Regions from separate parts of the Streptomyces sp. NBC_00029 genome, predicted to be linked through region 1. Evidence: riboswitches for the same ligand, from Rfam matches in the RefSeq annotation. Region 1 holds a riboswitch; each other region holds the start of a gene.

Region 1 (9,842 bases):
GCTGCCAGGGCTTCGGCGCGGTCCACGGGTGCCAGCGGAGCTGGTTCATCAGCTCGCCGGTGGCCGGGTTGCGCACGGCGTAGCCGGGCAGGCCGTGGCGGGCCGGCGGCAGCCCCGTGCCCACGGAGGCCAGCGAGGTGGCGGTGGTCGCCGGGAAGCCCGCGGTGATCGGGCGGCCGGTGCCGCCGCGCGAGCTGCCGAGGAGGGAGGTGAGGTACGGGGCCTCGTCCGGGTGGGCCTTGATCTGCTCCCAGCCCATGCCGTCGACCAGGAACACGCAGTTCCGGTCGGCCGGGGTCAGCTCCGTGATGGCGGCCGTGAAACCGGGGACGCCCTGGCCGGCCACGAGCGTGGGCAGCAGGTCGGCGAGCGACCCGGTGCCGTACTCCGGGACGGGGGCACCGGCCAGGTCCAGCAGCTCCGGCTCGGGCCACTCCTGCGCCGCGGAAAACGCCATCAGCGGGCGGGGGTGGAGGTCGCAGCCGTTGCCTCGGAGAGTGCCTGCGCGAAGACCAGGGTCTGGCGCACCGCCTCCGGGCCGTCGCCGGCCTCGCTGACGCGCAGGCTGAGGTCGTCGGCGGTGGAGTTGCCGGTGTAGCCGTGGTCGGAGTCGCAGTTCGGGTCGCCGCAGGCGGCCGGCTCCAGGTCGATCCGGGAGACCGCGCCCCAGCCGATGGTCAGGACGACCTCACGGGGCAGCGTGCCGGGGGTGTAGGACTCCGGGTTGGCGACGACGCGGCTGAGCACCACGGAGGAGATGCTGGACAGCTTGACCGACTCGGTGGAGGTGGTCGCGTACGGGGAGGGGGACCCGGCGTCGGCGGCCTGCTCGTCGGTGTGGCTGACGATGAACCGGTTACCGGTCAGGACCAGCACCGTGACGTGGCGGCGCACCTCGTTGGAGTCGAAGGTCGTCTCCTGGTGGACCAGGTACGACGAAATCGGCTCGCCGCCCACCGCGGCCTCCACGGCCTCGGCCACGAGGGCCGGGTAGTAGCCGCTGCGCTCGATCGCCGTGCGCAGCCCCTGGGTCGTCGTACCGGATTTCGCCATGGGGTCAATGGTAAGGCCCTTCGGGTGCCCTCCCACCGCGCCGTACCCGGTCAGTAACTGGGGAGGGTCCGCGGACCGAGATCACCGCGGGCGGGCGGGTGCGCGACACGGACGGTGGCACTGAGCACCGAGACGCCCTCCGCGGCGACCACGACGGGCTCCAGCAGGACGCCCGTCACCTCGGGATGGTCGTCGACGAGGCGGGAGAGCCGCAGGAGCAGGTCCTCCAGGGCGGGTGTGTCCACGGGGTCGCTGCCGCGCCAGCCGAACAGCAGGGGAGCCGTCCGGATGGACCGGATCAGTCCGGCGGCGTCCCGGTCGGTGGCCGGCACGAGCCGGTGCGCGGTGTCGCCGAGCAGCTCGGAGGCCACACCGGCGAGCCCGAAGGAGAGGACGGCGCCCGCGGCCGGGTCGATGACCGAGCGGACGACGGTGTCGACCCCGCGCGGCACCATGGCCTGCACCACGGGCTGGAGCTCGGCCGGCTTGCCGAGCGCGTCGGTGAGCTCCTCGTACGAGCGCCGCAGCTCGGCCTCGCTCGTGAGGTCGAGCCGTACGCCGCCGAGGTCCGCGCGGTGGCGCAGGTGGGGGGCGGTGGTCTTGAGCGCCACCGGGTAGCCCAGGACCCCGGCGGCCCGGACCGCCGCGTCGGCGCTCGGGGCGGGCAGGGTGGGCAGGACCCGGATCCCGTACCGCGCGAGCAGCTCGCGGGCGTCCCAGTCGGTCAGGGTCAGCACGGCCCCGGCGTCGACGTCCACCAGGAGTCCGGCCAGCTGCGCCGCGGCCCCGGCCTCGTCGATGTCCTCGTACTCGGGGACCTGCCCGGCGTCGGCGGTGGCCCGGCGCCACTGCCCGTACCGGACCGCTTCGGCGACGGCCTTGACCGCCCGCTCGGCGGCGGGGTAGCTGGGGATGCTGTCGCCCGCGGCGGACAGCGGGACCGCCGCCGGGGGTGCGGCGTCCGGGGCGGGGTCCGGGGCCGGGCCCCAGTTCCGGTAGGGGGCGGGCTGCGGGAGGCCCCGCACCGCGGAGAGTGCCTCGACGAGCTCGCCGAGCTCGACGTGCACCACCGCCACGGGCTTGCCGGGGTACTCGGCCACCGCGTCGCGCAGCGCGCCGGCCAGGTCGTCCGCGGGTGCGTCCTCGCTCACCCAGGGGATGGCCGTGACGACCACCGCGTCGCAGTCCTCGGAGCGCAGTGCGTCGGTGAGGGCGGCGCGGAAGTCCGCCGGTGAGGCGGCCGTCGTCAGGTCCAGCGGGGGCAGCGGCCGCAGGCCCTGGGTGAGGCAGGCGTCGTAGGTGAGGATCCCGAGGGATTCGGAGTTGCCGAGGATCGCGATCCGGGGCCCGGCGGGCAGTGGCTGCGCGGCGAGCAGGAGGCCGACGTCCACGAGCTCGGTGACCGTGTCGACGCGGATGACGCCGGCCTGCCGCAGCAGGGCGGAGACGGTGGCGTCCGGCAGCCTGGTGTCGGGGACGACGTGCCCGGCGGGGCTGTGGCGGCCGCCCTTGGCGACGACCACGGGCTTGACGGCCGCCGTCCGGCGGGCGAGGCGGGTGAACTTCCGCGGGTTGCCGAGGGTTTCGAGGTAGAGCAGCGCGACGTCGGTGGCCTCGTCGTCGTACCAGTACTGGAGGATGTCGTTGCCCGAGACGTCGGCCCGGTTCCCCGCGGAGACGAAGGAGGACAGGCCCTCGCCGCGCCGGAGCAGACCGGAGAGCAGGGCGATGCCGATGGCCCCGGACTGCGTGAACAGGCCGATGCGGCCGCGCGTCGGCATCGGGGCGGGGGTGAGGGAGGCGTTGAGCTCCACGTCCGGGGAGGTGTTGATCACCCCGTAGGCGTTCGGCCCGATGAGCCGCATCCCGTACGAGCGCACCTGCCGCACCAGTTCGCGCTGGCGGGCGAGTCCGGCCGGGCCGCTCTCGCCGTATCCGGCGGACAGGACGACGAGCCCCTGCACGCCGTGCTCGCCGCAGGCGGCCACCGCGTCGGGGACCCGGTCGGCCGGGACCGCGATCACCGCGAGGTCGACGGGGCCGCCGATGGCCTCGACCGTGCGGTAGGCCCGTACGCCGTCGAGCAGGTCGCGGGTGACGGCCTCGTTGACGGCGTAGAGGTGGCCGTGGAAGCCGCTGTCGCGCAGGTTCCGCAGTGCGGCCGCGCCCACGCCCGCGCCGGAACGGCTGACTCCGACCACGGCCACCGAGCCGGGGGCCAGCAGCCGCTGCACGGAGCGGGCCTCGGCGCGCTGTTCGCGGGCGCGCTGCACGGCGAGGGACTCGGCGGTGGGTTCGAGGTCGAGGGTGAGGTGGACGGAGCCGTCCTCGAAGCTGCGCTTCTGCTGGTAGCCGGCGTCCGTGAACACCTTGATCATCTTGGTGTTGGCGGGCAGCACCTCGGCGGCGAACCGCCGGATGCCGCGTTCCCGGGCCACCGCCCCGATGTGTTCGAGGAGGGTGGAGGCGACCCCGCGGCCCTGGTGGGCGTCCTGGACGAGGAAGGCGACCTCGGCCTCGTCGGCGGGTGCGGAGGCGGGCCGGCCGTCGGCGTCGATGCGGTCGTAGCGGACGGTGGCGATGAACTCCCCGCCGATGGTTGCGGCGAGGCCGACCCGGTCCACGTAGTCGTGGTGCGTGAAGCGGTGCACGTCGCGGTCGGAGAGGCGGGGGTAGGGAGCGAAGAAGCGGTAGTACTTCGACTCGTCCGAGACCTGCTCGTAGAAGCTGACGAGCCGGCCCGCGTCCTCGGTGGTGATGGGCCTGATCCGGGCGGTGCCGCCGTCACGGAGGACGACATCGGCTTCCCAGTGGGCCGGGTAGGAGGGGTCCGACTCGATGGTCATGGGCCTACCTTACGGCCGGATCGGGCCCGGCAGTGCGCGCGCGGCGCATGATGCATATCGGGACAAGTCAGTGCAAGCTGGGGAAGGTCGAACGGCGAAAAATTCAGGCCGAAGGTCGGTCCGAGCATTCCGGGCGTCGTGAGAGACTGGTCTAGACAACCGTAAGAACCTGAAGGGCATCACCATGGCAGAGCGCCGCGTCAACGTCGGCTGGGCCGAGGGCCTGCACGCTCGTCCCGCCTCGATCTTCGTCCGTGCGACGACCGCTTCCGGCGTCCCGGTGACCATCGCGAAGTCCGGCGGCGACCCCGTCAACGCCGCCTCCATGCTGGCGGTCCTGGGCCTGGGCGCCCAGGGCGGCGAGGAGATCGTCCTCGCCTCCGAGGCCGAGGGTGCGGACGCCGCGCTGGACCGCCTCGCGAAGCTGGTCGCCGAGGGTCTCGAGGAGCTCCCCGAGACCGTCTGACCCTTCGGGTTCGACCCCACCACGAAGCCGCGGCCCCCGGACGGGGACCGCGGCTTCGTCATTCCCGCGCCCTGACCGCCGCTCCCGGCAACGGCCCCGCCCGCACGGCTTCCCCTCCGGAATCGGAACGGGAAGAAACCGGCCCGGCGGCACGGAAAGGGTCTCGCCGAAATGCCGGGCGCACCGGCATTCAGCTCCGCAGGAATTCGGCACGGCACATTGCCTCGGGGCGGAAATCGACCGCCCACCGCGCAGCGAATTCGCGTGATTCCATCCTTTGTATACGGCTGCTGTTAATGCCGGCCGCTCGACATGTTTACGACAGGTTGCGAAGTCCTCACCGCCGGGCGGAGCCTCGGCCGGTGCGCCCCCGCCGCCCGGTCGGCATGGAGCACGGTCAGCGCTCGCGCCCGTTCGGCATCGCCGCGCGCCACCGCGTCCACGATCGCGCCGTGCTCCGCCCAGGACTCCACGGGCCGGGCCGGCGCCTCCACCACGTACATCCAGGCGATCTTGTGCCGCATCTGCGTGAGCATCGCGATCAGGCCGGGGCTGCCGGAGGCCTGTGCGAGCGTCTCGTGGAACCAGCCGCCCAGGGACCGCAGATCCTCCCCCTGGCCCCGCCTGGCCCGCTCCTGCCCCAGCCTGACCAGCCCCCGCAGCACCTTGAGGTGCGCGTCTGTGCGCCGCCGGGCGGCTCTGGCGGCGGCCAGCGGCTCCAGGAGCATCCGCACCTCCAGCAGGTCCGCGGCCTCCTGCTCGGTCGGCTCGGCCACGCAGGCCCCCGCGTGGCGCCGCGTGGTCACGAACCCTTCCGACTCCAGGGTCCGCAGGGCCTCGCGGACCGGGACGCGCGAGACCCCGTACCGGCGGGCCAGCACCTCCTCGGTCAGCCGGCCGCCCGGCTCGAACACCCCGGAGACGATGTCGTCGCGGATTGCTGTGCATACCGCGTGCGCAGGAATACGCAAGACAGGACCTCCGCCTATTTCCGACTGCCAGCCTCATTGCACGCCCAAGCGCGTGCTGCGACTCTATTGCAACACACGATAATTTCCGAGAGCGGCCGGAAATACGAAACATTTGCACAAGGGCGCAACACAAAGACCCCGGCTCGGGGAGCCGGGGTCTTCGGTGAAGCGGTGCGGGGCCGGGTCAGAGGCTGACGCCGTGCGAGCGCAGGTACGCGATCGGGTCGATGTCCGAGCCGTACTGCGAGCCGGTGCGGGCCTCGAAGTGCAGGTGCGGGCCGCTGGAGTTGCCGGTGGAGCCCGACAGACCGATCTGCTGGCCCGGGGTGACCTGCTGGCCGACGGAGACGCTCAGCGAGGACAGGTGGCCGTACTGCGTGAACGTGCCGTCGTTGTGCTTGATGACGACGTTGTTGCCGTACGCGCCGCCCCAGCCGGCCTCGACGACCGTGCCCACGCCCACCGCGTGCACCGAGGTGCCGGAGGAAGCGTGGAAGTCGATGCCCGTGTGGCTGCCGGAGGACCACATGCCGCCGCCCGCGTGGTACTGCGTGCTGACGTACGAGTCGGAGAGCGGGGCGACGAAGGTGTTGAGGCGCTTGCGCTCCTCCTCGCGGGCCGCACGCTCGGCGGCTTCGCGCTCGGCCTTCGCCTTGGCCTCGGCGAGGCGCTTGGCCTCCGCGGCCCGCTGCTTCGCGTCGGCCTCGGCCTGCGCCTTCGCGGCGTCGTGCTCGGCGGCGCGGCGCTGGGAGTCGGCCTGGTCGGAAATGTCGCCCGCGAGGTCCTCGGCGACGACCACCGCGTTCAGGCCGTTGTCCTGGCCGATGTTGCTGCTGTGGTTGTCCGCGGCGAAGGCCGGGGCGGCGAGGGAGCCGACGACACCCGTGGTGGCGATCGCGGCGATACCGGCGTAACCGGCGGTCTTGCGGCTCAGACGGCTGGAACCACGGTGCTTACCGGAGCCAGCGGGACGACTGCCAAACGCCATGAAGGGTTTGATCCTTTCCTTCCTTCTCGCCTACCGGGTTAGCTGACGGGTTCGGAGCAGGAAGGTCTCCTACGGATCTCCTCTTGCGAGGGGGTCCGATTCACCCCAGGGACACATGTGGGTCCCCGGCTCCCCAGGCTCGCGCCTGACGGGGACTCGGCGATCACTGTCCGGTGCCGCGGGTGCGGCGGGCACAACTGACGGACAGCACGGCCGACGCTAGGCGGATCATCAGTCAATCGCCAAACAGACACGGCTTTTTGTTGCGTACGCCACACCGCATACAAGCAACCTCACCACTAAACGGACAAAAGGGGTTCTGGTGAACAAGTCACCAGAACCCCTTGCCGAATCCTTCAGCCGGCCCTCAAAGGACCGTCACCTGGGCGTCAGTTGGAGACGACCGTCACCGCACCGATCCCGAGGGCCCGGACGGGCTCCTCGATCAGCGAGGCGTCGCCCACCAGAACGGTGACCAGCCGGTCCGCCGGGAAGGCCTTCACGACCGCGGAAGTGGCCTCCACGGTGCCGGTTTCGGCGAGCTGGGCGTACAACTGCGCCTGGTAGTCGTCCGGCAGTTCCTGCTCGACCTGGTCGGCGAGAGTGCCCGCGACCGAGGCCGCCGTCTCGAACTTCAGCGGGGCCACGCCCACCAAGTTCTGTACGGCGACATCGCGTTCGGCGTCGGTCAGACCGCCCTCCGCGAGGGTACGCAGCACCTTCCAGAGGTCCTCGAGCGCCGGGCCGGTGTTCGGGGTGTCCACCGAGCCGCTGATGGCGAGCATCGAGGCGCCCTTGCCGTCCGCGGTGGAGCGCAGCACCTGGCCGAAGGCGCGCACGCCGTAGGTGTACCCCTTCTCCTCGCGCAGCACCTTGTCCAGGCGCGAGGTGAGGGTGCCGCCCAGGCAGTAGGTGCCCAGCACCTGGGCCGCCCACACCCGGTCGTGGCGGTCCGACCCGATCCGGCCGATCAGCAGCTGCGTCTGGACCGCTCCGGGCCGGTCCACGATGACCACGCGGCCGGTGTCGTCCGCGGTCACCGGCGGCACCGGGCGGGCCGCGGCGGTGTTGCCCGTCCAGGTGCCCAGGGTGTCCGCCAGCACGGCGTCCAGGTCGATGCCGGTCAGGTCGCCGACGACCACCGCGGTGGCCGTCGCGGGGCGTACGTGGGCCTCGTAGAAGGCGCGCACGGCGGCGGAGTCGATCCGCGCGACCGTCTCCTCGGTGCCCTGGCGCGGCCGGGACATCCGCAAGGTGGCCGGGAAGAGCTCCTTGGAGAGCTGCTTGGCGGCGCGGCGCTGCGGATTGGCCAGCTCGTGGGGGATCTCGTCGAGCCGGTTGCGCACCAGCCGGTCCACCTCTGCGTCGGCGAAGGCGGGGGCACGCAGCGCCTCCGCGAGCAGGCCGAGCGCCTTGGGTAGCCGGGAGGCCGGAACCTCCAGCGAGACCCGGATGCCGGGGTGGTCGGCGTGCGCGTCGAGGGTGGCGCCGCACCGCTCCAGCTCGGCCGAGAACTCCTCGGCCGAGTGCTTGTCGGTGCCCTCGGAGAGCGCCCTCGCCATGATGGTCGCCACGCCGTCCAGGCCCTCGGGCTCGGCGTCGAGCGGGGCGGCGAGGTTGACCTCGACCGCGACGACCTGCTGTCCCGGCCGGTGGCAGCGCAGCAGGGTCAGCCCGTTGGGCAGCTGCCCGCGGTCGGGGGCCGGGAAGGCCCACGGCTGCGGTTCGCCGGCCTGCGGCTGCGGGTGGAAGGTCATCGTGACGGCTGCGGTGTCGCTCACTGCTCCGCCCCCTCGTTCTCGTCGGACTCGTCGTGCTGGTCGGACTCGTCGGCCGCGATCGGCTCGTACACGAGCACCGCGCGGTTGTCCGGGCGCAGGCGGGCCGCGGCCACGGCCTGCACCTCCTCGGCGGTGATGTCCAGCACCCGCTGGACGGCGGTCAGCGCCAGCTGCGGGTCGCCGAACAGCACCGCGAAGCGGCACAGTTCGTCGGCGCGTCCGGCCACCGTGCTCAGCCGGTCGAGCCACTCCCGCTCCAGCTGCGCCTGGGCGCGCTCCATCTCCTCGGCCGTCGGGCCCTCGGCGGCGAACCGCGCGAGCTCCTCGTCGACGGCCGCCTCGATCGTGGGGATCTCGACCCCGCTGGAGGTCTTGACGTCCAGCCAGCCCAGGGACGGCGCCCCGGCCAGGCGCAGCATGCCGAAGCCGGCGGCGACGGCCGTCTGGTCACGGCGCACCAGCCGGTTGTGCAGCAGCGAGGACTCGCCGCCGCCCAGGATGGTCAGCGCCACGTCGGCGGCGTCGCACTCGCGGGTGCCGTCGTGCGGCAGCCGGTAGGCGGCCATCAGCGCACGCGCCGGGACCTCCTCGACGATCTCCTCGCGCAGCTGCTTCCCGATGGTGTCGGGCAGCGAGCCGTCGCGGGGCGGCTGCTTGCCGTCGTGCGCGGGGATGGTGCCGAAGTACTTCTCCACCCAGGCGAGGGTCTGCTCGGGGTCGATGTCCCCGACGACCGAGAGCACCGCGTTGTTGGGCGCGTAGTACGTACGGAAGAAGGTGCGCGCGTCCTCCAGGGAGGCCGCGTCCAGGTCGGCCATCGAGCCGATCGGGGTGTGGTGGTACGGGTGGCCCTCGGGGTAGGCCAGGGCCGTGAGCCGCTCGAACGCAGTGCCGTAGGGCACGTTGTCGTAGCGCTGGCGGCGCTCGTTCTTGACGACGTCCCGCTGGTTCTCCATGGACTCGTCGTCCAGGGCGGCCAGCAGGGACCCCATCCGGTCCGCTTCCAGCCAGAGCGCGAGCTCCAGCTGGTGGGTCGGCATCGTCTCGAAGTAGTTGGTGCGCTCGAAGCTGGTGGTGCCGTTGAGCGAACCGCCGGCGCCCTGGACCAGTTCGAAGTGCCCGTTGCCCGGTACGCTCGCCGAGCCCTGGAACATCAGGTGCTCGAAGAGGTGAGCCAGGCCGGTACGCCCCTTGACTTCGTGGCGGGAGCCGACGTCGTACCAGAGGCAGACCGCGGCGACCGGGGTCAAGTGGTCTTCGGACAGCACCACGCGCAGGCCGTTGGCCAGCCGGTGCTCGGTCGCTGTCAGGCCGCCGGAGCCGGCCTGGGCTGTGGCCGTGTGACCCATGGGCATGTGGTCCCTTCGATCGCGATGCAGAGATTTCTTATCGACCTGCCACTGTATGCAAGCGCGTCGACCGCCGGATAAGTTCCCGGGTCACTCCCCCGCACTCCGTCCGGGGGACCCCCGGGGTCGGAGTCGGCGTTGTCGGTGCGTCGGGCCACAATGGTCCGCGTCGTACCCTCGCCGGACACCCCCGGACCGCCGGACCACGACGAGACCGCCAGACCCAGCCACCCAGCACACCCCATTTTTGGTTAAGGAGCCGCGCAGCGATGGCCCGCCGCAGCACGAAGACCCCGCCGCCGGAGGATTTCGAGGAGAAGATCCTCGACATCGACGTCGTCGACGAAATGCAGGGCTCCTTCCTCGAGTACGCGTACTCGGTGATCTA
Region 2 (9,842 bases), 740 kb from region 1:
GAGCGCGGCGCGGAACGGTACGAGCTGCACGCCCGGCACCTCAACCACCAGCTGCCCCGGATGCTGCACACCATCGGCTTCGACAAGGTCTACGAGCGGGCCGAGGGAGCGCACTTCTGGGACGCCGAGGGCAACGACTACCTCGACATGCTGGCCGGGTTCGGAGTGATGGGTCTGGGCCGGCACCACCCGGTCGTCCGCCGGGCCCTGCACGACGTCCTGGACGCCCAGCTCGCCGACCTCACCCGCTTCGACTGCCAGCCGCTGCCCGGGCTGCTGGCCGAGAAGCTGCTCTCGTACAGCCCCCACCTGGACCGGGTCTTCTTCGGCAACAGCGGCACCGAGGCGGTGGAGACGGCCCTGAAGTTCGCCCGGTACGCCACCGGGCGCCCCAGGATCCTCTACTGCGACCACGCCTTCCACGGGCTCACGACGGGCTCCCTCTCGGTCAACGGGGAGGGCGGCTTCCGGGACGGCTTCGCACCACTGCTCCCCGACACGAGGATCACGCTCGGGGACCTCGCGGCCCTGGAGCGGGAGCTGAAGCGCGGGGACGTCGCCGCACTGATCGTCGAGCCGGTCCAGGGCAAGGGGGTGCTGGCCGCCCCGCCCGGCTTCCTCCTCGCGGCGCAGGAGATGCTGCACCGGCGCGGGGCGCTGCTGATCGCGGACGAGGTGCAGACCGGCCTCGGGCGCACCGGGGACTTCTACGCGTACCAGCACGAGCCGGGCGTGGAACCGGATCTGGTGTGCGTGGCGAAGGCGCTCTCGGGCGGGTACGTCCCGGTCGGCGCGACCCTGGGCAAGGACTGGATCTTCAAGAAGGTCTACTCGTCCATGGACCGGGTGCTCGTGCACTCCGCGAGCTTCGGTTCCAACGCCCAGGCCATGGCGGCGGGCCTCGCGGTCCTGTCCGTCATGGAGGACGAGGAGGTCGTGGCGAACGCCCGGGTCATGGGCGACCTGCTGCGCGGGCGCCTCGCCGCTCTGGTGGACGAGTACGAGCTGCTGCACGAGGTGCGGGGGCGCGGGCTGATGATCGGCATCGAGTTCGGCCGGCCCTCCTCGCTGGGCCTGCGCAGCCGGTGGACGATGTTGCAGGCGGCCCGCAAGGGGCTCTTCGCGCAGATGGTCGTGGTGCCCCTGCTGCAGAAGCACCGGATCCTCACCCAGGTCTCCGGGGACCACCTGGAGGTGATCAAGCTGATCCCGCCGCTGATCGTGGACGAGGGGGACGTGGACCGGTTCGTCGGGGCCTTCCGCGAGGTCATGGACGAGGCGCACGGCGGATCCGGGCTGATCTGGGACTTCGGCAGGACGCTGGTCAAGCAGGCCGTCGCCGCGCGCTGACGGCCCGCCGACCTCGGGGGCGGGGCTCGGGAACCGGGCCCCGCCGCGTCAGACCAGGAGCCGGTCCCGCAGCCGGCCGAGGGTCTCGGGCCGCAGCCCGAGGCCCTCCGCCAGGTAGGGGTCCACCCCGCCCCAGACCTCGTCGATGGTGTCGAAGGCGGCCAGCAGGTATTCGGCGCGGGCGTCGAAGAGCGGCTGGAGCAGCTCCATGACCTCGGGGGAACGGGCCTCGGGCGACTCGTCGCTGCGGCGCACGCGGTAGCGGCGGTGCGGGGCGTTCGACTCCAGGTAGTCCGCCACGATCGCCTCACGCTCGACGCCCACGGCGAGCAGGGTGACGGCGATCGACAGGCCGGCCCGGTCCTTGCCGGCCGCGCAGTGCATGAGGGCGGGGACGCTGTCCTCGGCGAGGGCGTGCACGACCCGGCTGTGCTCGGCGGTGCGCTGCCGGATGATCCCGCGGTACGAGTTCGACATGCGGGCCGCCGCCTTGCCGTCGCCGAGGATCTCGCGCAGCTGGACGAGGTCGCCGTCGCGGACCAGCCGCCAGAACTCCCGTCCGTCGGCCGGGTCCGAGAGCGGGATGTTGAGGTTCCGGACGCCGGGCAGCTCGACGTCCGGCCCCTCCAGCGCGTGGTCGGCGCCGTTGCGGAAGTCGAAGATGGTGTGGAGGCCGAGCGAGGCGAGGAATTCTGCATCGCTTTCGGTGGCATGTGCGAGATGTCCGCTTCGGAACAGTCGTCCCGTACTGACCGTTCGTCCGTCAGAAGTCGGCAATCCGCCCACATCGCGGAAATTGCGCACTCCGGTCAGCTCCGGCTCCTGTATCTGCTGGGTCAAAGCAACTCCTCCGCCACGTCGTGGGGCCTCTGTCCGAATTACACTGTTTGGCGCCAACTTGCCATATCGGGAGGCGAGATCGGGCGCGTCCCCGTGAGCCAGATCATACGGTGACCGTGAGTGCCTGATCGCTAAAGGCGAATGGCCCAGTCGGGGCGGCTGTTGGCCGTGCGGAATGGACGGAGGGTGACGGTAATTCCTTCGGTCCCTCATGTCTGTGATTCCGTCAGGGAATTCGCGGCTTGTTACCCGTGGCCGCAAGGGATTACCTTCGCGATCGATCCGGGTGGACCGCCAAATCCTGCCGCCTCCCGGAAACCGCACCCGACCTATTCGCGCGGCAGGAGCGGGGGAACCAGGTAAGCCGCCGTACCGGAGATCTTTTCGCCGGGACGGCTCGGGGTGAAGCCGTTCATGTCCAGTACATGCACGGCCGGACATCTCCAGTCCGAACCCGACAGCTCACCTCGCAGGCGCCGGAGAGGAATTCGTCATGCCTGCAAAGGGTAAGCACCGCCGTCCCAAGTCCCTTTCCCTTTCGCGCGGTTTCGCCGTCGCGGGAACCGGGGGTGCGGCCCTCGCGCTGCCGCTGATCGGAGCCGCCGGCGCCCACGCCGCCGGTGCCCCGGCCGCCGCGACCGCGGTCGCCCCCGCGGTGGCCCCGCAGGCCCCGGCCGCTCTGCAGGCGGCTCCCGTCGCCGCCACCGCGGCCGCGCCGACCGTCTACACGGTCGTGCCGGGCGACTACCTCTCCAAGATCGCCGTTGAGCGCCACCTTTCCGGCGGCTGGGAGCAGCTGTACGCCGACAACCGCGAGGCCGTCGGCAGCAACCCGTCGCTGATCCACCCCGGCCTGAAGCTGACCCTCGGTGGTCCGGGCGGGGCGAAGCCGGCCGAGGCCGCTCCCGAGGCCGAGGCGAAGCCGGCCGCGGAGCCCGCGCCGGAGTCCGCCGCGAAGTCCGCCCCCTCCGTGCGCAAGCAGGCCGGGAAGGCCGCCCCGGCGCAGCAGGAAGCCGCCGCCGAGGCGCCCGCCGCTCCGCAGTCGGCCGCCGGCTTCGTCGCCCCGGTCGGCGGCGGGATCTCCACCCAGTACAAGGTCGCGGGCGCCATGTGGTCCTCCGGCTACCACACCGGCGTGGACTTCATCGCCTCCATGGGCACCAGCGTCAGGGCCGTCGGCGCGGGCACCGTGGTCTCCGCCGGCTGGAGCGGCTCGTACGGCAACGAGGTCGTCATCCAGCACGCGGACGGCAAGTACTCGCAGTACGCCCACCTGTCCCAGCTCTCGGTCTCCTCCGGTCAGAGCGTGACCGCCGGCCAGTCCATCGGACTCTCCGGCTCCACCGGCAACTCGACCGGCCCGCACCTCCACTTCGAGATCCGTACGACCCCGTCCTACGGCTCGGACCTGGACCCGATCGCGTACCTCCGCTCGAAGGGCGCGAGCCTCTGACGGCACCCGCCGTCGGACCACCGACACACGTGAGGCCGGGACCCGAGGGGGGTCCCGGCCTCACGTGTACTTATTCCTTATCCCCCACGTGGTACAGATCACGGTCCGTCAACCCCTCATTACGTTGGCGTAGGTTGGTTACGGGAGTGAAGTATGGGTTCCCGTGGCAGCGACGACGACCAAACTCAAGACCATCGGCTCGTACGCGGCGATCGGGGACAGCTTCACCGAAGGCGTGGGGGACCCGGGACCCGGGGATTCCTATCTCGGCTGGGCGGACCGGCTCGCCGTGCTCCTGGCCGATCAGCGCGACGAGCACGACTTCCGGTATGCGAATCTGGCGGTGCGGGGGAAGCTCCTGGACCAGATCGTGGCCGACCAGCTCCCGAGAGCCAAGGACCTCGCGCCGGACCTCGTGACCTTCTGCGCGGGCGGCAACGACATCATCCGGCCCGGCACCGACCCGGACGACGTGGCGGAGCGGTTCGAGGCGGCCGTGGCCGACCTCACCGGGTCCGTCGGCCTTGTCATGATCACCACGGGCTTCGACACCCGGGGCGTACCGGTGCTCAAGCACCTCCGCGGCAAGGTCGCGACCTACAGTGCACACGTCCGCGCCATCGCCGACCGCTACGAGTGCCCGGTGCTCGACCTCTGGTCGCTGAAGTCCGTACAGGACCGGCGGGCCTGGGACACGGACCGGCTGCACCTCTCTCCCGAGGGCCACACGCGGGTCGCGCTGCGCGCCGCGCAGGTGCTCGGACTGGACGTACCGGCCGACCCCGACCAGCCGTGGCCCCCGGAGCGGCCGCGCGGCTCGGTGGACGTGACCCGGGACAACATCCAGTGGGCCCGCGAACACCTCGCCCCGTGGATCGGGCGGCGGCTGCGCGGGGAGTCCTCCGGGGACCACGTCGAGGCGAAGCGGCCGGACCTGCTGCCGCTGTAGCGGCGCGGGAGCGACAAGCGGAATCCTTCGGGGCCGGTGTGCGTTGGGATGGTCGTAGAGATACGGCCATCCTGACCCCATCCTCCCTGGAGGCGCTTTGACCGGCTCCCGTCCCTTGCGTCCGCGGCTGCGTGCCCTGCGGCCCGAAGCCTTCGGCGCGGACCCGTCCGGCGCCCGGCTCGAGCGGATCCGCCGCTCGCCGAACTTCGCCGACGGAGTCTTCCAGAACCCGGTCGGGGCCCGGAACAGGCCCTCGGGTTCGATGGCGGAGTTCGCCAAGATCTACTTCCACCGGGAGCAGCGGGTCCGCCGCAGCCCCGCCGCGCCGATCCCGGTGCACCCGACGACCCTCGCGGACCTGGCGAAGCCGCCCGCGAGCGGCCTGCGGCTGACCTGGATGGGGCACTCCAGCGTGCTCGCGGAGATCGACGGGCGCCGGGTGCTGTTCGACCCGGTCTGGGGCGAGCGGTGCTCCCCCTTCCCCTTCGCCGGGCCCAAGCGGCTGCACCCGGTGCCGGTCCCGCTGTCCTCGCTGGGCGAGGTCGACGTCGTGGTCATCTCGCACGACCACTACGACCACCTCGACCTGCCGACGATCAAGGAGCTGGCCGGTACGGACACGGTCTTCGCCGTGCCGCTCGGGGTCGGCGCGCACCTGGAGCGCTGGGGCGTACCGGCCGACCGGCTGCGCGAGCTGGACTGGAACGAGAGCACCAAGATCGCCGGACTGTCCCTCACGGCGACCCCCGCCCGGCACTTCTGCGGCCGTGGCCTGCGCAACCAGCAGCACACTCTGTGGGCGTCCTGGGTCGTCGCGGGCGACGAGCACCGGATCTACCACAGCGGGGACACCGGCTACTTCCCCGGTTTCGAGGAGATCGGCGCCGAGCACGGGCCCTTCGACGCCACGATGATCCAGATCGGCGCGTATTCGGAGTACTGGCCCGACATCCACATGACGCCCGAGGAGGGCATGCGCGCCCACCTCGACCTGCAGGGCGGCACCCCCCACGGCACGATGCTGCCGATCCACTGGGGCACTTTCAACCTGGCCCTGCATCCGTGGGACGAGCCGGGAGAGGGCACGCTGGCCGCGGCCGAGGGGGCCGGAGCGGCCGTCGCCCTGCCGATCCCCGGCCAGCCGTTCGAGCCCGGCACCGCCGGAGCCCCGAGCATGCCGTGGTGGCGCCCGTTCGTGGCCGGGGAGCGGACGGGCGGCCCGGTCGACGGCCCTTCGGCCGTTCCTCCGCTGGGAGCCGGGTCAGTGGCGGGAACGGCGGCGCGCGTGGGTTCCGCGGGAACCGGCGGACAGGAGAAGCCGGAGTCCGTCGGGTCGTAGCGCACCGCGCGGACGGACCTTCCGGCCGCCCCGGCACATCGGGGCGGCCGGCGGCCGTCCCGGGACCGGTCCGGCCGGCGGCCGCGGGGCGGCGCCGGGGCGGTCCGCGGGGTCCGACCGGCGCATTCGGGCGGCTGTACGAGCGCTCCACCGGGAGCGGGAAGCACCCCCGCGAAGTTCGCCAACTGGCCGTCCGGGGCGCGGTAACGAGGTCTAGCGTGGGTATTCGGTGATCAACACCGGACCCCGGGAACGCTGGGGGCCGGGCCCCACGTACCGAGGACGCCGATGTCCGGACCCCGCGCCGCCCGCCACGCCCCGTCGAGACACGCCGTCACCGGTCCCGGTAGGCAGATACGCCCCCAGCTGGTGCGCGCCGCCGTGCTGCCCACGCTCGCCGCCGCGCTCAGCGGGGCAGCCGCGGTGATCTTCACCCTCCAGCTCGGCGGGGGAGCCGGCGACCGCGACGCCCGGCTGTGGCCGGTGCTCACCGGCTGCGCCCTCCTCGTCGTCGGCGCGCTCGCTGCGGCCCTGCTCGGGGCCCAGCGCGCCGCCAAGGCCGTACGGGACCGGTGCGAGGCGCTGCGCCGTTCCAGCGTGCGCGGCCGCCACGAGCTGCGCACGGCCGCCAACCTGCTGGAACGGGGCGAAGCCCCGCCCCGCCAGGCGCGCGGGGGCCCGGGCGCGGCCCCGCCCGGCGGGGATCCGGCCGGGACGGACGAGTTCTGGCTGCTCTCCCAGGAGCTGCGCGGAGCCCGGGAACAGGCGCACACGACCCTCCTGCGGCTGGCCGGACCGGCCGCCCCGTCCGACAGCGAGCGCACCGTCGAGGTCTTCGTCAACCTCGCGCGCAGGCTCCAGTCCCTCGTGCATCGCGAGATCTCGCTGCTGGACGACCTGGAGGACACGGTCGAGGACCCCGACCTCCTCAAGGAGCTCTTCCACGTCGACCACCTCGCCACCCGTATCCGCCGGCACGCCGAGAACCTCGCCGTACTGGGCGGCGCCGCCTCCCGGCGCCAGTGGACCAGGCCCATCGACCTGAGCGAAGTGCTCCGCTCCTCGGTCGCGGAGGTCGAGCAGTACACCAGAGTCAAGGTGGTGCCCCCGGCCGGCGGCAGCGTCCGCGGGCACGCCGTCGCGGACGTCGTGCACCTGCTGGCCGAACTCGTCGAGAACGCGACGGTCTTCTCCGCCCCCGACACCGATGTGGTGCTGCGCGCCGAGCGGGTCACCGCCGGGATCGCCGTCGAGGTGGAGGACCGGGGGCTCGGCATGCCGGCCGAGGAACAGCACCGGATGAACGCCCTGCTCGGCGACCCCGACCAGGTCAGCGTCCGGCACCTGCTGGCGGACGGACGGATCGGCCTGTTCGTGGTGTCGGCGCTGGCCCGCCGGCACGGGATCGCCGTCGAGCTCAAGTCCAACATCTACGGCGGTGTGCTGGCCGTGCTGGTGCTGCCCCAGGAGCTGCTGGGTGCGCAGGCGCCCACCGCGGCCGACGCGGCGGGCGGTTCCCGGACCACGGCGTGGGGGACCGGGCAGGGGGCGTCGTCGCCACCCCTGGAGCCGGTACGGATGCCCCGGCCGGCGCCCGCGCCGGAGACCTGGCAGGCGCCCGGATTCCCGGGCACCGGGGCCCCGTACGAACCGGAGCCCCGCCCCGGGCCCCTGCCGGTGGCGGTCCCGGAGCCCGAGCCGCTGCGCGCGCCCCGGTCCGGTGCGACGGCCGGTACCGTCCCCGCCCCGCGGACCGGTCCCGATCCCGCTCCCGGTCCTGATCGCCGTCCCGATTTCGGCCCCGATCCGGATTCCGCACGCGCGCCCGGCTCCATGCCCGGCTCCGGGGCGGTGTCCTGGTCGGCGCCCGCGGCCGATCCCCGGCTCGGGCCCGCGCCGGTCTCACCGGCCGGGGCCGGGGCCGTGTCCTGGTCCGCGCCGGCTCGGACGCCCGCGGCCGGTCCCGTACCCGGTGCGCCGGCCGAGCTCGCCGAGGGCGACCGGCCGGTCCTGCCCCGGCGCCGCGCCCAGCAGCACCTCGCGCCCCAGCTGCGCGAGGCTCCCGCCCCGCGGCGGGCCGCCGACCCCGAGCAGCCCCTGCACGACCCTGGACTGATGGCCGCCTTCCAACGGGGCTTCGGTCTCGCCCAGTCGGAGAACCAGGCATGACCCCGACCCCTCACCTCAGCAAGGAGCGCACCCCCATGGGCGGCGAAGTGGCGACGAAGACCGGCAGCCGGCTCTCGGATCTCGACTGGCTGCTCAGCGGCCTGGTGCAGCGCGTGCCCTACACGAGCAGCGCCGTACTCCTCACCGCCGACGGCCTCGTGACCTGCGTGCACGGCCTGGACGCCGACAGCGCCGACCACATGGCGGCCCTCGCGTCCGGGCTGTACTCACTGGGCCGCAGCGCGGGCTCCCGCTTCGGGGACGGCGCCGGGGTGCGGCAGGTCGTGGTCGAACTCGACACCGCGCTCCTGTTCGTCTCCGCGGCCGGATCCGGGACCTGCCTGGCCGTCCTCGCCGACCGGCAGGCCGACGCCGGGGTGCTCGGCTACGAGATGGCGATGCTGGTCAAGCGCGTGCGTCCGTACCTGGCGGCCCCGCCGCGGCGGCCCGTCGCCGACGCGGAGCGATGAGGGTCCGCGGGACGGGGGAGTGCACGAAGGGCCGGGACACACCGTGGCTCGACGACTCGGCGGGCAAGGTGATGCGCCCGTACACCGCCAGTGGGGGGCGGACCAGGCCGGGCGTCGCGCTCGACCTGCTGTCGCTGGTGTCCGCGACCGGCGTCCGGCCGGGCATCCCGCTCGGGGCGGAGCACACCCTCGCGCTGCGGATGTGCGCGGGCGCCGCAACGGTCACCGTCGCCGAGGTGGCCGGGCAGCTGCGGCTGCCGGCCGTGGTGGTGAAGGTGCTGCTGTCCGACCTGATGGAACACGGGGCCGTCACGGCGCAGGCGCCGCGGTTCCCCGGCGGCGGCTCGTTCGCGGCCGATGACCGGTCCCTCCTCCTGGCGGTGCTCGATGGCCTACGCAAACGACTGTGACACCCCCGCCCTCGCTCCCGGCCCCGTGCTCGCCCCCGCGCCGGGACCTCCTCCCGCGACGCTGAAGATCCTGGTCGCGGGCGGGTTCGGGGCGGGCAAGACCACCTTCGTGGGGGCGGTGAGCGAGATCGAACCGCTGAGCACGGAGGAACTGCTCAGCGGCCTGAGCGCGCGCGCCGACCCGCTGCTCGGCGTCGAGGAGAAGACCACGACGACCGTTGCCCTCGACTTCGGCCGGATCACCCTTGACCGGGGCCACGTCCTCTACCTCTTCGGCACGCCCGGACAGCACCGCTTCTGGTTCCTCTGGGAGGAGCTGTGCGCGGGCGCCCTCGGGGCGGTGGTACTCGCCGACACCCGCCGGCTGGCCGACTGCTTCCCCGCCGTGGACTTCTTCGAGCGGCGCGGGATCGGCTTCATCGTCGCCGTCAACGAGTTCGACGGCGGTCACCGCTACGGCCCCGAGGAGGTCCGTGACGCGGTGGGGCTCGGACCCGAGGTGCCCGTCGTACGGTGCGACGCGCGCCTCTCGAGCTCCGGGACGGGGGCGCTGGCCGCCCTCGTCCGTCATCTGTTGTGCATGTCCACAGTCAGCTCTTCGTCTTCGGAGCCGGGGGAACCGCCATGACGTACTACGAATCGACCGGACACCTGCTGCTCACACCGGTGGACCGGGAAGCACCCGCGCGCACCCTGCGGCTGCGCGAGCTGGGCCTGGGGGAGCGTCCGGACACCGAACTGGACGCCTTCGCCGGGCGCGTCGCCGACGCGCTCGGAGCCCCGTACGCGGGCGTCAACTTCGTCGGCGAGGAGCGGCAGTTCTTCGCCGGGCTGCACCACGGCGCCGAAGCCCCGGCGAGCG
Region 3 (9,842 bases), 2.7 Mb from region 1:
TCCGCCGCACGGCGCGGCGGTCGTGGATCACGAGCACGGGACCGTCGGGCGGACCCGCCTCACTGCCGTCCCAGGCACGCACGCGCACCGGCAGCGGGGCACCCATCAGAGTCTCGGCAACAACGGCGAGCCGCGGCGCGGCGTCGGTCATGGCGCACCTCCACAAAAGCTCCGACCCCTCCGTCTACCCATCCCGGGCCCCGGGTACGCCGAAGAGGCCGCCCGCACCACGGATGGCGGGCGGCCCCTTCGGGGTCGTGCAGGTCGTACAGGTGAAGCCGTTGGACCCGGTGGAGCTCAGGTCCGGCCGGTCACACCGGTCAGGAGGCCTTGGCCTTCTCGGCCGGGGCAGCGGCGGCGGCTGGGGCCGGCGCCGGCTTGGCGGCCTCGTAGAACTCCTCGCGGGGGGTCTCCAGCGCACCGAGGGAGACGACCTCGCGCTTGAGGAACATGGCGAGGGTCCAGTCGGCGAAGACGCGGATCTTGCGGTTCCAGGTCGGCATGGCCATGCCGTGGTAGCCACGGTGCATGTACCAGGCGAGCCGGCCCTTGAGCTTGATCTTCGTCTTGCCCATGACGATCATCGCAACGCCCTTGTGGAGGCCGAGGCCCGCCACCGCACCCTTGTTGGAGTGCGAGTACTCGGCCTGCGGGAAGCCCCGCATGCCCGAGATGACGTTGTCGCCGAGGACCTTGGCCTGGCGCAGCGCGTGCTGGGCGTTCGGCGGGCACCAGGCGTTCTCGACGCCGGCCTTGCGGGAGGCCATGTCCGGAACCTGGGCGTTGTCGCCGGCGGTCCAGATGTAGTCCGTGCCCGTGACCTGGAGGGTCGGCTGGGCGTCGACGTGGCCGCGCGGGCCCAGCGGCAGGCCGTAGCGGGCCAGCACCGGGTTCGGCTTGACGCCGGCGGTCCACACGATGGTGTTGGAGTCGACCTCGAGGCCGTTCTTCAGCACCACGTGGCCGTCCACGCAGGAGTCCATGGAGGTGCTCAGGTAGATCTCGATGCCGCGGGACTCGAGGTGCTCCTTGCCCCAGGTGCCGAGCTTGGGCCCGACCTCGGGAAGGATCTTGTCGGCCGCGTCGACCAGGATGAAGCGCATGTCCTCGCGCTTGATCGTGGAGTAGTACTTCGCGGCGTCGCGGGCCATGTCCTCGACCTCGCCGATGGTCTCCGCACCGGCGAAGCCGCCGCCGACGAAGACGAAGGTGAGGGCCTTGCGGCGGACGTTCTCGTCCGTCGTGGACTCGGCCTTGTCGAGCTGCTCGAGGACGTGGTTGCGCAGGCCGATGCCCTCTTCGACGCCCTTCATACCGATGCCCTGTTCGGCGAGGCCGGGGATCGGGAAGGTGCGGGAGACGGCGCCGAGCGCGATCACCAGGTAGTCGAAGGGCAGCTCGTACGCCTCGCCGACGAGCGGCGTGACGACGGCGACCTTGCGGTCCTGGTCGATGCTGGTGACCCGGCCGGTGAGGACCTCTGCCTTGGGCAGCACGCGTCGCAGCGGGACGACGACGTGCCGAGGCGAGATGCTGCCTGCGGCCACTTCAGGGAGGAAGGGCTGGTAGGTCATGTACGAGCGCGGGTCGACGACCGTGACGGTCGCCTCGCCGTAGCGCATCTTCTTCATGATGCGCTTGGCTGCGTACAGGCCTACGTACCCACCTCCTACAACGAGGATCCTGGGACGCTCCGTGGTGCTCATGGAACGAGTATCCAGCACCCAAAGGGGTGTCGCTCGTGAGCCCCTTCACAAGGACTGGGAGACCCTCTGCTACACTCCGCCGCCCACGTGACGGAGGTCATGGTGCGCGACGGGAACCACGAGGTGTCCGGAGTCGTTGTTCACCCGTCCTGAACTGGCCTCCAAGGCCGAAAGCGGACTGGACCACAGGGGTTCGTCCATACCTCTGACGCGGAACCCGTCGCCTCCGCGGATCGCACGAACGCGACGGAAAAAGGGCCTGAGGGCCCCCGGAAGGGCCCCAAGGACCCCTCCGCCGACCCAACAGACCCTTTTTCCTTGTGAAGAACTTCACGAACTTTGTTTGGATCACCGCCCCGAGAGCCCCTCACAGGCTGCTTCGAAGGTCGTTCAGGCGATGGACCAAGCGATTCCATCGAGGATGTCGTGCTCCGACACGACAACCTCGGAAGCGCCGATACGTTCCATGATCGCCAACAGCACCAGCGCGCCCGCGCCGATCACGTCCACCCGGCCCGGATGCATCACCGGGATCGCCGCGCGCTCGGCGTGCGTCTGCGTCAGCATCCGCTCACTGATCCCGCGGACCTGCTCGTAGGAGATCCGGGAGTGGTGGATGGCCGACGAGCGGTACTCCGGCAGCCCCAGCGCGATCCCGGCGACCGTGGTCACCGAGCCGGCCAGGCCCACCAGGGTGCGCGCCTCGGACAGCGGGACGCTCTCGGCGGCCAGGTCCAGCGCCGCCTCGATGTCCGCCCGGATCGCGGCGACCTGCTCCGCGGTCGGCGGGTCCGTGACGACCCCGTCCACCACCAGGTGCCGCTCGGTCATCCGGACGCAGCCGATGTCCACGGAACGGGCCGCCCGGACGTGCTCCTCGCCGACCACGAACTCGGTGGAGCCACCGCCGATGTCCACCACCAGGAACGGCCGCTCCAGGTGCTCGTGGGCCGTGAGCTCCTTGGTGGCACCCGTGAAGGAGAACTCCGCCTCCTGGTCACCGGAGATCACCTCGGGCTCGACGCCCAGGATGTCCAGGACGCCCCGGACGAAGTCCGCCCGGTTCTCGGCGTCCCGGGAGGCGGAGGTCGCCACGAAGCGCACGCGCTCCGCGCCGAACTCCTTGATGACCCCCGCGTACTCGCGGCAGGCGGCGAAGGTGCGCTCCAGGGCCTCCGGGGCCAGGCGGCCGGTCCGGTCCACGCCCTGGCCGAGCCGGACGACGGTCATCCGGCGGTCCAGCTCGACCAGCTCGCCGGTGGCCGGGTCGCAGTCCGCCACGAGCAGCCGGATGGAGTTCGTGCCGCAGTCGACGGCGGCGACCCGGGTCACGCCCGCGACTCCCCGTCGTCCGTCTTCTTCTCACCGCACGGCACGACGCAGGCGCCCTTGGCCCACCACTCGGGCAGCATGGCGAGGGCCTCGTCGCCGAACGGGTTCACCCCGGGGCCGGCGGCCAGGGAGTGGCCGACCAGCACGTGCAGGCACTTGACCCGGTCCGGCATGCCGCCGGCGCTCGGGAAGCCCTGGAGCACCTCGATGGCGTCGCGCCGCTCGATGTAGTCCTCGTGCGCGGCCTGGTAGGCGGCGGCCAGTTCCTTGTCCTCGGCGAGCCGGGCCTGCATCTCCTTCATCACGCCGTTGGCCTCCAGCGTGCCGATCGCGGAGGCCGCGCGCGGGCACGTCAGGTAGTACAGCGTCGGGAAGGGGGTGCCGTCGGGGAGCCGCGGGGCGGTCTCCACCACGTCCGGCTGCCCGCAGGGGCAGCGGTGCGCGATGGCGCGCAGTCCGCGCGGCGGGCGGCCGAGCTGCTGCTCGAACGCCTCGATGTCCGCGTCGGTCGGCTCGGTCCGGTCGGTCTGGGGCGGGGGCGTCTGCATGCCTGGAGGAAGTCTCTTCGTTCTCGTGGATGGGTGCTGCGGTACGGCGGTACGGGTCAGTCGCCGGGGCGGTCGGCCTTGTCGACGCCGTCCCAGACGTTGGAGTACCAGGGCCGGTCGGAGCCGGCCTGGCCGGTCCGGTTCGGCTGTGGGGGCTGGGCCCCGGGGTCGCTCATGATGTAGCCGATCTCCCCCGGGCGCAGGAAGTGCAGGTGCTTGCGCGCCTGCTGCTCCGCGTAGGCGTCGTCCTGCCAGCGGGCCTTCTCGTCGCGGAGCCGCTCCAGGCGCTCCCGCGCGGTCGCGGCGGCCCGCTGCTGCTCCGCGATCTCCGAGCGCTGGGACACGTACTGACGCATCGGATACGCGAGGGCGACGACCAGCGTACAGAGGACGAGCACCAGGAGCGCGGCACGGCCGGTGAGCCGGCTGCGGCGGACCTGACGCCGCGACTGCGACCGGTAGACGTGGGCGGCGGTCCGCTCACCGAGCTGCTTGAGCCTGGTCGCGGTGGAGAAGGTGGAGAACCGATCCCGGTTCCCGGCCATTGGTCCGCCTCCCCTAGGTACGCACTACGCAATACGTCCCCGCACACGGTACGGGACCGAGTGCGGGGACGTACGGAGGCCAGCCCCTCAGGGGGGTGATTAGCCCTTGAAGCGCGGGAAGGCGGAGCGGCCCGCGTACACCGCGGCGTCGTCGAGGATCTCCTCGATGCGCAGCAGCTGGTTGTACTTGGCGACGCGGTCCGAGCGGGCCGGGGCGCCGGTCTTGATCTGACCGCAGTTCACGGCGACGGCGAGGTCGGCGATGGTGACGTCCTCGGTCTCACCGGAGCGGTGGGACATCATGCACTTGAAGCCGTTGCGCTGGGCCATCTCGACGGCGTCCAGGGTCTCGGTCAGCGAACCGATCTGGTTCACCTTCACGAGCAGGGCGTTCGCGGAGCCCTCCTCGATACCGCGGGCCAGACGCTCCGGGTTGGTGACGAACAGGTCGTCACCGACGATCTGGACCTTCGCGCCGAGGCGGTCGGTGATGGTCTTCCAGCCGTCCCAGTCGTCCTCGAACAGCGGGTCCTCGATGGAGACGAGCGGGTACGCCTCGACGAGCTCGGCGTAGTAGTCGGTCATCTCGGCGGCCGAGCGGGACTTGCCCTCGAACTCGTACTGGCCGTCCTTGTAGAACTCGGACGCGGCGACGTCGAGCGCGAGCGCGATGTCCGTGCCCGGGGTGTAGCCGGCCTGCTTGATGGCCTCGATGATGAGGTCGAGCGCGGCGCGGTTCGACTCCAGGTTCGGGGCGAAGCCGCCCTCGTCACCCAGGCCGGTGGAGAGGCCCTTGGTGTGCAGGACCTTCTTGAGGGTGTGGTAGACCTCGGCACCCCAACGCAGCGCCTCGGAGAAGGACTCCGCGCCGATGGGGGCGATCATGAACTCCTGGATGTCCACGTTGGAGTCGGCGTGCGACCCACCGTTGAGGATGTTCATCATCGGAACGGGCAGCAGGTGCGCGTTCGGACCGCCGAGGTAGCGGAAGAGCGGAAGGTCCGAGGCCTCGGACGCGGCGTGCGCGACGGCCAGGGACACGCCGAGGATGGCGTTGGCGCCGAGCGAGCCCTTGTTGTCGGTGGCGTCCAGGTCGAACATGGCCTGGTCGATCAGACGCTGCTCGGTGGCGTCGTAGCCGACGAGCTCCGGGCCGATCTGCTCGATGACGGCGAGGACGGCCTTCTCGACACCCTTGCCGAAGTAACGGTCGGGGTCACCGTCACGGAGCTCGATGGCCTCGAATGCACCGGTGGAGGCGCCGGACGGAACTGCAGCACGGCCGGTGCTGCCATCGTCGAGGCCCACCTCGACCTCGACCGTGGGGTTGCCTCGGGAGTCCAGGATTTCCCGGGCTACGACGACGTCGATGGACGGCACGAGCATCTCCTTCTGGGATGTGACGCTGGGTGTGCGGTGGCGTGTCAGGCCGTGGGATGGCCTTGCCGCCTAGAGCCTAACCGGCTCCGGGCACTCGACCGGCCGACCGCCCGGACCCTGGGACGAAAAAGGGACCGAATACCCCTCTTCCGGGACATAGCCCCTTGATCATCGGCCCACGGAGGCCGGGAACAGCACCGCCCGGCGCGTGGAGCATGCGCCGGGCGGTGGGCATCCTGCACACAGTCAGAGGACGTCCTGCACAGGGTTTTGCGGCTTTTGCCGCAATGTTCAGCTGAGCTTGAGCTTCTGACCCGGGAAGATCAGGTCGGCGTCCGAGACGATGTCCTTGTTCAGCTCGAAGAGCTTCTCCCAGCCGCCCTTGACGCCGTTGGTCTCGGCGATGGTGCCCAGGGTGTCGCCCGGCTTGACCTCGTACGAGCCGTTGCCGGTCTTCGGCGCGGCCGGAGCCTCGGTGCGCTCGGAGCGGGTGACCGGAGCCTCGGCGCGCTCGGTCTTCGGCGCGGCCTTGGTCTCGGTCTTCTTCTCGGTCTTCGGCTTCGGCTGCGGCTTCGTCTGCGGCTTGTTCGACGCCGGGGTGCCGGTGCCGCCACCGTTGTTGGCGGCGTTCGACAGGCCCTTGCCGCAGTGCGGCCAGGCGCCCTTGCCCTGGTTCTTGAGGACCTTCTCCGCGACGGCTATCTGCTGCGCCTTGGTGGCCTGGTTGGCCTGCGGGGCGTACGCCTTGCCGCCGTGGCCGGCCCACGTGGAGGACGAGAACTGCAGGCCGCCGTAGTAGCCGTTGCCCGTGTTGATGGCCCAGTTGCCACCGGACTCGCACTGCGCGACCTTGTCCCACTCGGACGTGGTGGCGGCACTGGCGGTGCCCGCGGCCATCAGCGGGGCGGCCACGGCCACACCGGCGACACCGGCGAGCGTGACGATGCGGACGGACCGCTCGATGGCGGTACCGCGACGGTGCTTGCCCTTGCCGGAAAGCAGCATGGAGTTCTCCTCACCGACGCCTACGAGGTGAGCTGTCGGGTTCGGGCGAGTGAGTTGCCCGGCCGTGCGACCTAGCGCACGTCTTAACCCCTAGCCGGTGGCGTGACCGTCTCTCAACGGCCGCTCCCGGCACCTACCTTGGTTCCCCCGCTCCTGCCTTCGGCGCTTGACGCGACGACTGTTCCCCCCGTCCGCCGGCAGGATTCGGCGATGCGGTCGAAGGAGCTCGCGGTGGCGAGCGATTCAGAAGGTAGACAGGTCTCTCCCCGATGTTCAACGAGGAACATCGGGGAGAAACGGCCCCTACTTGCGCTCCCCGCAGAGGTGTTTGCGCAGGTGAGGGCGGTGTTTGCGGAAGCCCCGCGGAGAGACACGCCAGTTGACCGGAAGAGACGCATGTCTCACTTGACGAAAACCGACATTCGACCCTTTCCGGATAACTGAACTGTCCTTATTACGTGGTTAGATCCAGGTTCTGGCCGGGCTTGATCAGGTTGGCGTCCTCACCGATGACCTGCTCGTTGGCCTCGTAGAGACCGTTCCAGCCGCCCTTTACGCCCTTGGCAACCGCGATGGTCGCCAGGCTGTCGCCCGCCTGGACCGTGTACGTGGGGTTCGACGAGACGTCAGAGGGGCCCGCCGACTCGGGTGCAGGCGCACCGCGGTGCTTGCCGTTGCCCACGCCCGGAGTGGCACCCAGGGTCTCGGGCGTCTCCGGAGCCCCGGGAGCCGCAGGGTCCGTCGGGGAGACCGGGGGCAGTCCGGGCGTGACGGGCGGGGTCGTGGGCGCGGTCGGGTCCACCGGCAGCGTCGGGGCCGTCGGGTCGACGGGGGCCGGCGTGGTGCCCGGGAGCGTCGGGTCGACGGGAGGCGTCGTCGGGACGTCCGGCGCGGGCATGACGGGCAGTCCGATGGACGGGGCGTCGGGAATGAGGAACGGGGTGTCGGACGGGCTCGGGGTCGGCGACCCGTAGTCCGTGGACGGCTTGCCGCCCTTGGTGGACGGAACCGCGTCGTCCGGGCGGGCCGGCGCCGGGGCGAGCGGGCCCTTGCCGCCGGGCAGACCGGGGTCCACCTGTGCGGCGGGGCTCTGCCGGTCCAGTCCGGCCGAGGCCGCGCACAGCGGCCAGGCCTGCGGGCCCGTCGAACCCAGCACCCGCTCGGCCACCGCGATCTGCTGCGACCGGCTCGCGAGGTCGGGGCGCTCGGCGAAGTCGAGTCCGCCGGCGCTCTGCCACTCCTCCTGGGTGAACTGGAGTCCGCCGTAGGCGCCGCTGCCGAAGTTGGCGCTCCAGGCGCCACCGCTCTCGCATTCGGCGACCTTGTCCCATGTGGACGTGTCGGCGGCGGTGGCACTGGTTGCCGCTAGCAGCGGCAGAGCCAGCGCGGAGCCAGTGACTCCGGCTGTGACGACCAGCGCGGGGACCTGGCGGGGGCGTCTGTGGCGGCCGTTCCCGGAACGCATGTAGGTGCACCTTTCGCATAACAGCGGGGTAACGGCAGAACCTAGCGGCCTTCGAACGATTGTCACAAGTTCAAGCTGGATCTGACTTTTAATCAGATGTCGCTGAAGTGTTTTGAGCTGTAAACCGAACGGGAAGAGTACGTAGCCCTCGCATGATCAACCCCCCACGCCAGCGCAGGTCTTGGGGCGGAATGGCGAGCTCCAGATCGGGCAGGCGCGTCAGCAAAGTCGCGAGCGCAGTCTGTCCTTCGAGCCGGGCGAGCGGGGCACCCACGCAGTAGTGGATGCCGTGACCGTATCCGAGGTGCTGGTTGTCGCTCCGTGAGAGGTCGAGGGTGTCCGGGTCCGCGAACCGCTCGGGATCCCGGTCGGCGGCGGCGAGGACGACCAGGACCGGGTCGCCGACCTCGACGGACATGCCCCCGAGGGTCAGCGGCTCGGTGGCGAACCGCCATGTGGCCAGCTCCACGGGACCGTCGTAGCGCAGCAGTTCCTCGACCCCGGTGGCCAGCAGTCCGCTCTCGCCGGCCGCGAGGGAGAGCTGGAGGCGCTCGCGCTGCCCGGGGTTCATGAAGAGGGAGTGGACCCCGTTGCCGATGAGGTTCACGGTGGTCTCGAAGCCGGCGAAGAGCAGGATGAAGGCCATGGCGGTGGCCTCGCCCTCCGTCAGATGGTCACCGTGATCGCTCGCCCGGATCAGGTCGGAGATCAAGTCGTCGCCCAGATCATCCCTTTTGCGGTGAATGAGTTCACCGAGATAGGTCCGCATCTGCTTGACCGACCGGGCGACCCCGCCCCGCGGGCCCCCGCCGTGGCGGATCATCATGCCCGCCCAGTCGCGGAAGTCGTCCTGGTCCTCGCGCGGTACGCCGAGCATCTCGCAGATGGCGTAGATGGGGAGCGGGAAGGCGAACTCGTGAATGAGATCCGCCTCTCCCTTCTGCGCGAACCCGTCGATGAGGTGGTCGGTGAGCGCCTGCACCCGCGGGGCGAACTCGGCGACCCGGCGCGGGGTGAACGCCTTCGACACCAGCCGCCGCAGCCGGGTGTGGTCCGGCGGGTCGATGTTGAGAAGGTGCGTCATCAGCTCGGCCTTGCGCTCGCCGGGGATCCCGGTCTTGCCCTTGGCGTGCGCGGGCTCAGCGTGGTGCGCCGGATTCTTGCTGAGCCGCTGGTCGGCGAGGGCCTGGCGGGCGTCGGCGTACCGGGTGACGAGCCAGGCCTCGACCCCGCTGGGCAGCTTCGTGCGGTGCACCGGGGAGTGCTCGCGCAGCCAGGCGTAGGCCGGGTAGGGGTCGGTCGCGAACTCCCAGTCGAAGAGGGTGGGGCCCTCGGCGGAAGGGGTGTCGGCGGGGTTTTCGGAGGTCTGCTCGTGCACCTGATGACCGTATCCCGGCGCCGAGCTCCCATCCGATATGGGTCGTTCGTCGCGGCTGTCCGTAGATCGTCCATCCCTTGACGTGGCCTTCTGTGACATTCCTACTTTCGGTCTTGTGGATGTGAGGATCTTGAAGAGCAGTTTCGCGGTGGTGGAGCGACGGGCCGAGCACGCCGTCAAGTTCTTCTACTCCCACCTGTTCTGGCACAACCCCGGAGTCCGTGCCCTCTTCCCGGACTCCCTCCACGACATGGAGCGCCAGCGGGACCGGCTCTTCGCCGCGCTCACCCACGTGATCACCCACTTCGACGACGAGACGATCGGCCCCTATCTGCGGGACCTGGGACGCGACCACCGCAAGTTCCTGGTCCGCCCCGAGCACTACGCCGCCGTGGGCGCCAGCCTGCTCGCCGCGCTCGCGGAGACCTCCGGCGCCGCCTGGACCCCGTCGGTCGAGAAGGCCTGGGCCGAGGCGTACCAGGT

The links. Region 1 has a riboswitch for cyclic di-AMP ahead of OG753_RS30640 (M23 family metallopeptidase). Riboswitches for the same ligand answer to the same signal wherever they lie in the genome.
Region 2: another riboswitch for cyclic di-AMP. It lies ahead of OG753_RS33750 (LysM peptidoglycan-binding domain-containing M23 family metallopeptidase); the one in region 1 lies ahead of OG753_RS30640 (M23 family metallopeptidase).
Region 3: another riboswitch for cyclic di-AMP. It lies ahead of OG753_RS18185 (transglycosylase family protein); the one in region 1 lies ahead of OG753_RS30640 (M23 family metallopeptidase).

Annotation. Positions count from the first base shown of each region.
Region 1 covers NZ_CP108292.1:6,554,108-6,563,949, reverse strand. The annotation lists gene OG753_RS30665 (alkaline phosphatase family protein) at 1-457, opposite strand, end outside; gene OG753_RS30660 (DUF5998 family protein) at 457-1,053, opposite strand; gene OG753_RS30655 (GNAT family N-acetyltransferase) at 1,104-3,899, opposite strand; gene OG753_RS30650 (HPr family phosphocarrier protein) at 4,084-4,365, shown strand; gene OG753_RS30645 (GntR family transcriptional regulator) at 4,659-5,336, opposite strand; gene OG753_RS30640 (M23 family metallopeptidase) at 5,521-6,324, opposite strand; cyclic di-AMP (ydaO/yuaA leader) riboswitch at 6,337-6,496, opposite strand; gene OG753_RS30635 (pitrilysin family protein) at 6,714-8,081, opposite strand; gene OG753_RS30630 (M16 family metallopeptidase) at 8,102-9,454, opposite strand; gene OG753_RS30625 (DNA topoisomerase IV subunit A) at 9,724-9,842, shown strand, end outside.
Region 2 covers NZ_CP108292.1:7,292,122-7,301,963, forward strand. The annotation lists gene OG753_RS33740 (aspartate aminotransferase family protein) at 1-1,350, shown strand, start outside; gene OG753_RS33745 (tyrosine-protein phosphatase) at 1,399-2,190, opposite strand; cyclic di-AMP (ydaO/yuaA leader) riboswitch at 2,483-2,679, shown strand; gene OG753_RS33750 (LysM peptidoglycan-binding domain-containing M23 family metallopeptidase) at 2,684-3,643, shown strand; gene OG753_RS33755 (SGNH/GDSL hydrolase family protein) at 3,807-4,592, shown strand; gene OG753_RS33760 (MBL fold metallo-hydrolase) at 4,690-5,931, shown strand; gene OG753_RS33765 (ATP-binding protein) at 6,220-8,100, shown strand; gene OG753_RS33770 (roadblock/LC7 domain-containing protein) at 8,136-8,570, shown strand; gene OG753_RS33775 (DUF742 domain-containing protein) at 8,567-8,980, shown strand; gene OG753_RS33780 (GTP-binding protein) at 8,958-9,608, shown strand; gene OG753_RS33785 (GAF domain-containing protein) at 9,605-9,842, shown strand, end outside.
Region 3 covers NZ_CP108292.1:3,872,622-3,882,463, forward strand. The annotation lists gene OG753_RS18155 (class I SAM-dependent methyltransferase) at 1-151, opposite strand, end outside; gene OG753_RS18160 (NAD(P)/FAD-dependent oxidoreductase) at 321-1,706, opposite strand; gene OG753_RS18165 (exopolyphosphatase) at 2,097-3,038, opposite strand; gene OG753_RS18170 (DUF501 domain-containing protein) at 3,035-3,586, opposite strand; gene OG753_RS18175 (septum formation initiator family protein) at 3,643-4,131, opposite strand; gene eno (phosphopyruvate hydratase) at 4,231-5,511, opposite strand; gene OG753_RS18185 (transglycosylase family protein) at 5,803-6,516, opposite strand; cyclic di-AMP (ydaO/yuaA leader) riboswitch at 6,519-6,691, opposite strand; gene OG753_RS18190 (transglycosylase family protein) at 6,971-7,981, opposite strand; gene OG753_RS18195 (cytochrome P450) at 8,070-9,359, opposite strand; gene OG753_RS18200 (globin domain-containing protein) at 9,481-9,842, shown strand, end outside.